3 regions of the Exiguobacterium sp. UBA5002 genome follow, and region 2 is predicted to be linked to each of the others. Evidence: riboswitches for the same ligand, from Rfam matches in the RefSeq annotation. Region 2 holds a riboswitch; each other region holds the start of a gene.
What was found. A riboswitch is a leader RNA that binds a small molecule or an ion and turns the genes downstream of it on or off. The one in region 2 is predicted to bind S-adenosylmethionine.

Region 1 (3,138 bases), on a different contig from region 2:
TTGTATGCAGGATTCATGTATGCAAGTGTCGCAAGTTATGTCTGTCAAGCGTTCCGAAGATTTCATTTACGCTTCACAGCATTTCCACCGCCTTGGCTTGCGATCAGCGTAGGCAGTCTCGTCTATCTCAACTTCTTCACCCACCATTGGATCTTCGATGCACGCTGGCTATTGATGGTCCTCGTCGTCCTTGTCTTCTATAAGTCATGGGTTCATTTTACGATCGAGCAGACGATCTACCGGATGCCGCTCGTCCTATCCTTTTTACTGATTGCCTTTTTCATTTGGATCGCGGAGAACATCGTGACGTTCTTTAAAGGCTGGGTCTATCCGCATCAGGAAGGAGGCTGGGCAGTCGTTGATCTTGGAAAATTGTCTTCTTGGTTCCTGCTTGTGATCATCACGGTTTTGATCGTCATCGTCGCGAAATACAAGCGTCAGGATCCGGCTGTGGAGATATATCAGCGTACATAGACGAAAAACATGACATTTCGTTTGCGATGAAGCGCTTCGATGTTCAACGTTCGTTCTAACATGTGGACGACAACTTGAGCGTGCTTGGCTCAACCAGCAACGAGACGGGAAATTATTGAAAAAAGAGTGAAACATTAGAAATTTTAAGCCGTAGAGTAAGGTGAGAACTTATTTTTCAAGGAGGACCTTACTCATGTCATCTCAATTAAAGAAAGCAGCGAAGGAGTCGCTCAGCGGTCGTTGGGGATTTGCAGTCCTAGCTTTTCTGCTGTTTAGTATTATTCAGGGTGTTCCTAATTTATTTGGATCGGATATCGATGAGCCGTCTAGTAGTATAGATCTCGTTGTATCATTGGTGTCGATTTTATTGATTCCAGTAGGAGTCGGTTGGACATGGATTGCCATGTCGATTGCTCGTGGCGAAGAAACGAAAGTGACGGATTTGTTTGAGCCATATGGTATGTTCCTGAAAGTGGTGGGGCTGGCCATTGTTCAGTTCATCTTTATCGCGCTCTGGACGTTACTCTTAATCATCCCTGGTATCATCAAGTCATTCTCTTACTTGTTGACGTTCTACATCCTTCGAGATGAACCATCGATCGGTATCCTCGAGGCCATCACGCGTTCACGCCAACTCATGGATGGTCACAAGATGGAAGCATTCTTACTCTTCCTATCATTCATTGGTTGGGCATTACTTGTAATCGTTACACTTGGTCTTGCTGTCTTATGGGTTGGACCATACTTCAGCGTCACGCTTGCCAAATTCTATGATCGTGTTCGTGGTGAACAAGCACCAGAGCCAACATCAGATTTCGTCGCACCATATTAATCCGGAATCCCGACACTACGTCGGGATTTTTCTTTGAAATAAATCCGATAGGAAAAGACGGTTTAATGGTTGCTTTAGTTCAATGAATTCTGTACGATGAATGCAACACATCTTATCTAGAGAAGTCGAGGGACTGGCCCGAAGACACTTCAGCAACCCCGCTATGGCGGAAGGTGCTACTTCCAGGAAGGAATACCTTCTGAAGATAAGAGCGGACAGGACAAGATACCGTCGCTCTTTTCGAACTTCGAAAAGAGCGTTTTTTTATGATAAGGGGGACGATGGAGTGGAGTATGGTTTTTGGTTACCGATTTTTGGGGGATGGTTACGTAACGTCGAGGATGAACAGATGCCAGCAACATTCGATTATGCGAAACAAGTCGCACAAACAGCTGAACGCATCGGCTTCTCGACGACGTTGATTGCGGAATTGAACTTGAACGATATCAAAGGCATCAAGGAACCGAGTCTTGAGGCATGGACAACGGCAGCGGCGATTGCTGCAACAACAGAACGCCTTGAGATCATGACAGCGGTTCGTCCCGGGTTCCATAATCCAGCGACGACGGCGAAGATGGCGGCAAACATCGATCAGTTGAGTGGTGGACGCTTTACCCTCAACGTCGTCTCAGCGTGGTGGGCAGAGGAAGCGAAACAATACAACGGTATCTTCACAGCGCACGATGAACGCTATGCTCGGACGGAAGAGTTCGTCACGGTCATGAAGGGACTATGGGCAGATGCGTCACCGTATAGCTTCTCCGGTCATCACTACACGATCGAACAGGCGGAACTCCATCCGAAGCCAGTCCAGCGTCCGGGGATCAAGCTCTACGCTGGTGGAGAGAGTGAAGCTGGAAAGCGAACGATCGTCGAACATTGTGATGCCTACGTCATGCACGGGGGCACGGTCGAAGAAGTGGCTCATAAAATCGATGACATGAAAGTACGCCGGGAAGCGACGGGACACGCACCGCTCGAGAGTTTCGGTCTTGCTGCCTACATCATTTGTCGGGATACGGAAGAAGAAGCGCTTCTTGAGTGGCAACGCATTACAGACGTCAAGGAAGACAGCGCCGGTTATGCCGGTTATCAGGATTTCATCAGTAAATCGCAACTGGAGCAACAGGTCGAGCGGAACGATTATTCCGTCTCGAACCGTGGTCTACGACCGAACTTGATCGGAACACCAGAACAAATCGCTGAACGGATTCTAGCGTTCGAAACCGTTGGTGTCACGTTACTTTTGTTACAATTCTCACCACAACTTGAAGAAATGGAACGCTTTGCTCGTGACGTAATGCCACTGGTCGAAGCGAAACGAAAGGTAGGTCAACAATCATGACAAAAATTCATATTCTCCACGAAAATCAAGAATGGACGGACCATCTCATCAAACGTCTCGAAGAACTCGAATTACCATATGAACAGTGGCACTTGAATGAAGGGATGGTTCCGCTGGACGAACTGCCACCAGAAGGCGTCTTTTACAGCCGGATGAGTGCCTCTTCGCATACGCGGGGGCATCGTTACGCGCCGGAATTGACGGAAGGGGTCCTCGCTTGGTTAGAAGAGCATGACCGGACCGTCTTTAACGGAACGCGTGCGCTTCGTCTTGAAGTCAGCAAAGTCAATCAATACACGGCGTTGCGGAAGGCTGGGATTCGTGTACCGAAGACGACGGCTGCCGTCGGACGCGATCAAATCGTACAAGCAGCAAAAGAGATCGGTGTTTCGTCATTCATCACGAAACACAACCGTGCCGGAAAAGGTCTCGGCGTCCAGCTGTTCCACTCGATTGAAGCACTTGAAGCTTATCTCGACGGTCCGAC
Region 2 (3,138 bases):
CGAACGTCGAGAGTGGTGCCGCGACGTAAAACGGAATATCGAAGGCTTGCGCGAGCAATGCCAATTGGAATGTTCCGATTTTATTCGCTGTATCCCCATTTCGTGTAATCCGGTCAGCACCGACGATGATCGCGTCGATTTGTTTTTCTTTCAACGTATGAGCGACCATGTTGTCCGTGATCAATGTGACATCGATGCCGGCACGTTGCAGCTCCCATGTTGTCAGCCGTGCCCCCTGCAGTAACGGTCGCGTCTCACTCGCAAAAACGGATAATTCAATGCCACGTTCTTTTGCGATATAGAACGGCGCAAGTGCCGTTCCGTAAGCAGCAGTCGCAATCGATCCAGCATTACAAATCGTTAGGATCCGGTCGCCTGACTGGAACAACTCCAACGCATGAATCCCGATTTGACGTGACGTCTGCGCATCCTGGTCATATAAGGCGACTGTTCGTTTTTCCAACCGTTCACGGATCTCTTCTACCGACGTTCCGTCTTGAATGATTGGATTCAATTGATCGAGGACATTTCGTAAGTTGACGGCCGTCGGTCGTGTCGCGAGTAACGTCGCTGATGTCTCAAGCAAAGCTTGCTTATAGACCGGAAGCGCTGCTTCAAACCGGTACGCTTCCTGAACGAGTACGAATCCACCGAATAGGCTGATCGCAGGTGCGCCCCGGACACGTAGTTGTTTGATTGCCTCAACTGCTTGCGCAAGATCAGTAATGACTTCATAGTGTTCTTCCTGCGGTAGACGTGTCTGATCGAGAATCGTCAAGACACGGTCTTCGTAACGGATACTTTGAACGAATGTAGTCATCGGCTCAGTTCCTCCGTTACGTCAAAGTTTCGTAAATCATCGAATGTCCGGCATTCGGTCCGACGTTTGATTAACGCCGCTCCTAGACGAAGAGCGTGACGTTTCCGCTCTAAGCGTTCCGTCGTTGAATCGATTGATTCTAAATCAGCGACCGGTGCAAGGCCGATCGTCCGCCGAATCAATTCGCAACCGGCAAAGCCAAGGGCATCCTGCAAGATCGTGCTCAGTACATCGTCGACGAGCCCCGATGCCCGGAATGGTTCGACGGCTTCCCGTTCCCATAATGCACGGAACGTTGAAGCAAACGTCAGCCACAACGTATCGATATCCTTGATTCGGGCGCCACGTCGTGTAGGGTAATCCGGATATGCCGCGAAGAATAGATGCGCAATGAACTGCCCGACATCGAATCCGAATGGACCATAAAAGGCGAATTCAGGGTCGATGACTTTCGTTTCCGTCGCCGAGGCGAAGATGCTTCCTGTATGTAGATCGCCGTGCAGCAATGCATCTCCTTTCGTGATGAAGAGCGCTTCGAGTTTTGCGACTTCGCGTTTCAACTCATCGTCTGCCCATAGACGTGCCACCTCTTCTTCGAGTCCGGCTTCAATCTCGTTCGTCTCCGCGTCATGAAACGGATCCGTGAAGATTAATTTTTCCGTGATGTCGCACAAGTCTGGATTGTAGTACGTTCGGGCGACACGTTTCTTTTCAACCGGACCAAGCGCAAAGTCCGATGTATGGAATAACGTCCGAGCGAGATAAGAACCGATATGTTCCGCAAGCAACGGATACTGTTCACCTGCGAGTAAACCGCTTCGAACGATCGTCAGATGTGAAAGATCTTCCATGACCGTATACGCCTCTTCATGACTAGCATGAAAAACACGTGGCACGAACGGTACGGCATGCCGTGCGAATTCACGGAGTGCGGATTGCTCGATCCACGCTCGTTCGAGCGATAACGGCCAGCTCTCCCCGACGACCTTCGCATATGGTAATGCTTGTTTTAAAATCAAGCGATGTTCGCCTTCTCGAATCCGAAAGACGAGGTTGAGGTTCCCGTCGCCAATCTCTTCTGCTTCGACGGCTCCATCGCCGATCAGTCCTAATGTCCGAACACAATCAATCGCGTCCTGTTCTGTGAATGCTTTATATGTCATCTCAGTTTCCCCCTATGTGATACACGAAAAAGCGCCTCTTTTCGTCATCGAAAAGAGGCGCAGAAAAGTCACTGCGTCCTCTTATCTCTCAGACGAAACGTCTGTTGGATGTAGCACCGTGCCCAGTGGTCGGTTGCTGCGGCGTCATCGGGCCAATTCCCTCTGCCAACTCGCGATAAGAGTCGTATGTAGTTGTCGTGTGTGATATTGATTTGAATCTTACGCAATCCTCTTCCCTGCTGTCAAATCGAAATCAAGCAGAAACGGACATCATTTTTAAGTCATCTATAGAAAGAGTATTTTCAAAAAAATAAATTTTCTAAAAATAGTTTGACAAATCGTGACTCTCATGTAAAAATTGCAATTAGATTTCACAATTTCATCCAATTCTTATCAAGAGCAGACGGAGGGACAAGCCCTACGATGTCGCAGCAACCGACCTTTTGGCACGGTGCTAATTCTTGCAGCTACTAAGCTGACAGATAAGAGTCCACGTTCGAATCATTCATGGTCTCTTGTCGCTGACAAGAGACCATTTTTTTATTGAAGGAGGAAAGACATGGCTTACATCACAGCTACTTATCAATTGACCGCCCGCGATCGACTCGAGCAGCGCGCCGAACAACTCGCGCTTGGTCTGACGGTTGGTTCCTGGACGGAGCTGAATCATCTCGAACAACAACAACTCGCCTCGTTCAAAGGGGAAGTCGTACATACCGAAGAGCGCGATGGCAAAGGATATATCACGATTCGTTACCCGGAACATAACGTATCGCGCGACTTTTCTGCGATCTTGACGACCGTCTTCGGGAAACTCTCACTCGACGGTGAAATCAAATTAACGGAACTGTTATTACCCGATACATTCACGTCGGATTTTCCAGGTGCGAAGTTCGGGATCGAAGGGGTTCGCTCCTTGATTGGTGTCGAAGATCGTCCACTGTTAATGAGCATCTTCAAAGGAGTCATCGGACGCGATTTATCGTTCCTTCGTGATCAACTCGAAGGACAACTCGCTGGTGGGATTGATCTCGTCAAGGACGATGAGATCCTATATGACAATCCGTTGACACCAACGATTGACCGGGCACGGATCGGACGTGAGGTCATCGATGCTCACTTCCAACGGACCGGTAAACGTGCGTTATATGCGAT
Region 3 (3,138 bases), on a different contig from region 2:
ACGATGTCATCACACTTGGTCAAGGAACACCCGACCAGACGACGCCTGTACATATCCTCGATGCCTTAAAACAAGCCATCGACGAGCCAACGAACCTTCAATATCCACCGTTTCGTGGACATGATTTTCTAAAACAAGCCGTCGCAAGCTTTTACGCGACTGAGTTCGGTGTCACGATCGATCCAGCAACGGAAGTCGCGATTCTGCTCGGCAGTAAAGCCGGAATCGTCGCTTTACCGCAGACAATCGTCAACCCTGGAGAAGGAGTCATCGTTCCGGATCCAGGATACCCGGATTACCTGTCTGGTGCCGCACTCGCTGGTGCTTACCCGATTACACTTCCGTTGCTCGAGAAAAACGGCTTCTTACCCGATTACGACTTACTTGATACGACGGACGTCGAGCGTGCCCGGATGTTGTTCCTCAACTACCCGAGTAATCCGACGGGTGCGACTGCGACGGCAGAAGCCTTCGAACAGACAGTCGCTTTCGCCGATGCCCATGATATCTGTGTCGTCCATGACTTAGCATACGGCGGAATCAGTTTCGATGGTCCGACACGGAGCTTCCTGCAGACGGAAGGTGCAAAAGACGTCGGGATCGAATTGTTCTCACTCTCGAAACGCTTCAACATGTCCGGCTTCCGGATCGCCTTTGCGATCGGTAATCCGTCTGTCATCTCAAGCATCGAGACGTACCAAGAACATCTCTACGTCAGTGCCTTCACACCGATTCAACATGCTGCGACCGTCGCTCTGACGAGTGACCAGACATGTGTCCGCGAGTTAAGTCGCTTGTACGAAACACGACGCGATGCGTTGTTCGCGAAACTCGATGCGATTGGCTGGAGTGGACCACGTCCGGGCGGTTCCTTCTTCGTCTGGCTTCCTGTTCCTGAAGGTTACACGTCCCAAAGCTTCACCGATCACCTGCTTGACGAAGCACACGTCGCTGTAACCCCTGGATCCTTCTTCGGCGAATACGGTGAAGGCTACGTCCGGATCAGCTTGATTGCTGACGTCGAACGTCTAGAAGAAGCCGTCGATCGAATCGGAACGCTCAACCTGTTCCGGACACCTGTTGCGGAATAATTCTGAAAAAACATTTGACAGATGGGAATCATTTCCGTTAAAGTAAATCCCAACAGCATAACTACTTATCGAGAGCGACCGAGGGATTAGGCCCAACGACGTCCGGCAACCACCTGTAAGGAACGGTGCCACATCCTACAGAATGATTTTCATTCTGAGAGATAAGTTACGAAATCTTACACTTTCGTCGCTTTTTTCTGGTTGCTCTGCTACTAGGAAAAAGCGACTTTTTTTGTATGAGGAGATGAGCGGATGATTGAATTCAAACACATTACAAAACGGTTCGTTCGAGACCGGACCCCGATTTTTGCATTACGGGATGTCGATTTGACGATCCAAAAAGGAGAAATCTTCGGAATCATCGGTGAGTCCGGTGCCGGTAAAAGTACGTTGCTTCGCCTAATCAATGGGCTTGAGCATCCGACACAAGGAACCGTCAAGGTCGACGGTGTCTCGCTCGGCGGGATGTCAAAAGCAGATTTGCGTCAACTTCGCTTGCGGACAGGAATGATCTTTCAGCATTTCCAATTGATTCAGTCGCGCAACGTCGCGGATAACATCGCTTTTGCGCTCAAGGCCGCTGGCGTTAAACGAGCAGATTTCCCGGAGCGAATTCGCGAACTCGTCTCGCTCGTCGGACTCGAAGGATTCGAGACGAACTTCCCGAGCCAATTAAGCGGGGGGCAGAAACAGCGCGTCGGGATTGCCCGGGCACTCGCGAACGATCCGACCGTCTTGTTATGTGATGAAGCGACATCAGCTCTTGACCCCGTTACGACACTACAGATCCTTGAACTGCTGAAGGATTTGAATGAACGTCTCGGACTGACGATCGTCCTCATCACGCATGAGATTGATGTCGTCAAACAGATTTGCCATCGCGTCGCGGTCATGTCGCAAGGTGAAGTCGTTGAAGTCGCCTCAACCTATGACTTGTTTAGTCAAGCCAAGCATCCAGTGACGCAACATTACGTCGATACGGCACTACAAATCGAATTGCCGGAACGCATCTTACAGGCAACCCCAGGCAAGATCATCCGCTTGCAGTTCACGGGCGAAAAGACCGGTGAGAGTACGTTATCAGAAGCGATCCGCCGTTACGATATCTCAGTCAGCATCTTGCACGGCAAGGTCGACTACATTCAAGACGTCGCCTTCGGTGTCCTGATTGTCAGCTTGACGGGATCATCTGATCAAATCGCCCCTGCCCTCGACTGGCTCGCGACGGAACTTCATGCACTCGAGGTGATTCAGGATGTGGCTTGATCGTATTCAAACGATGTTACCTGAGCTCTTGAAGGCACTCGGCGAGACGGCGTGGATGGTCGGAATTTCACTTGCCTTTGCATTGGTCGTCGGGATTCCGCTCGGGATTCTCTTGTTCGTCACAGACCGGGGATTATTTTTTCAAAACCTTGCCGTCCGACGTGTCCTTGACTTCGTCGTCAACATCGTCCGGTCGCTACCGTTCATCATCTTGCTGGTTGCCCTCATTCCGTTAACGAAGTTCTTACTCGACAATACAATCGGTCCGACGGCAGCATCCGTCAGCCTCAGTGTCGCAGCGATTCCGTTTCTCGCACGACTCGTCGAAACATCACTGCGTGAGATTCCACCTGGTTTGATCGAAGCAGCGGAAGCGTGCGGTGCGAAACCATTACGGATCATCGTCAGTATCCTTTTACCAGAAGCACTCCCTGGCATCATTCAGGGCATCACATTAACAACGATCAGCTTGATCGGCTTCTCAGCGATGGCTGGTATCGTCGGCGGCGGTGGTGTCGGTGACCTCGCGATCCGTTTCGGTTACTATCGCTACGATAATCTCATCATGATCGTGACGATCGTCGTGCTCATCGTCATCGTTCAAAGTATTCAAGCACTTGGCAATCAACTGGCGCGAAAAACAGATAAACGCTAATCATACATGCAAAGGGAGAGTGCAATCATGAAAAAACGATATGCCTTTTTAGCAACAGCCTTACTCGGTGCAGGAGTCCTCGCAGGATGTGGAGACAGCAGCGCTGATGAAAAAGACAAGACGATC

Region 1: linked by a shared signal. The riboswitch ahead of B4C70_RS14750 (LLM class flavin-dependent oxidoreductase) and the one ahead of mtnK (S-methyl-5-thioribose kinase) in region 2 are both predicted to bind S-adenosylmethionine.
Region 3: linked by a shared signal. The riboswitch ahead of B4C70_RS10865 (methionine ABC transporter ATP-binding protein) and the one ahead of mtnK (S-methyl-5-thioribose kinase) in region 2 are both predicted to bind S-adenosylmethionine.

What each region holds. Positions count from the first base shown of each region.
Region 1 is NZ_DGYQ01000048.1:87,751-90,888, forward strand. Features, by position in the region: gene B4C70_RS14740 (DUF817 domain-containing protein) at 1-474, shown strand, start outside; gene B4C70_RS14745 (DUF975 family protein) at 668-1,306, shown strand; SAM riboswitch class I at 1,416-1,518, shown strand; gene B4C70_RS14750 (LLM class flavin-dependent oxidoreductase) at 1,593-2,651, shown strand; gene B4C70_RS14755 (ATP-grasp domain-containing protein) at 2,648-3,138, shown strand, end outside.
Region 2 is NZ_DGYQ01000025.1:11,325-14,462, forward strand. Features, by position in the region: gene mtnA (S-methyl-5-thioribose-1-phosphate isomerase) at 1-820, opposite strand, end outside; gene mtnK (S-methyl-5-thioribose kinase) at 817-1,983, opposite strand; SAM riboswitch class I at 2,062-2,165, opposite strand; SAM riboswitch class I at 2,371-2,472, shown strand; gene B4C70_RS07115 (2,3-diketo-5-methylthiopentyl-1-phosphate enolase) at 2,543-3,138, shown strand, end outside.
Region 3 is NZ_DGYQ01000035.1:6,044-9,181, forward strand. Features, by position in the region: gene B4C70_RS10860 (aminotransferase class I/II-fold pyridoxal phosphate-dependent enzyme) at 1-1,091, shown strand, start outside; SAM riboswitch class I at 1,154-1,259, shown strand; gene B4C70_RS10865 (methionine ABC transporter ATP-binding protein) at 1,344-2,357, shown strand; gene B4C70_RS10870 (methionine ABC transporter permease) at 2,347-3,012, shown strand; gene B4C70_RS10875 (MetQ/NlpA family ABC transporter substrate-binding protein) at 3,040-3,138, shown strand, end outside.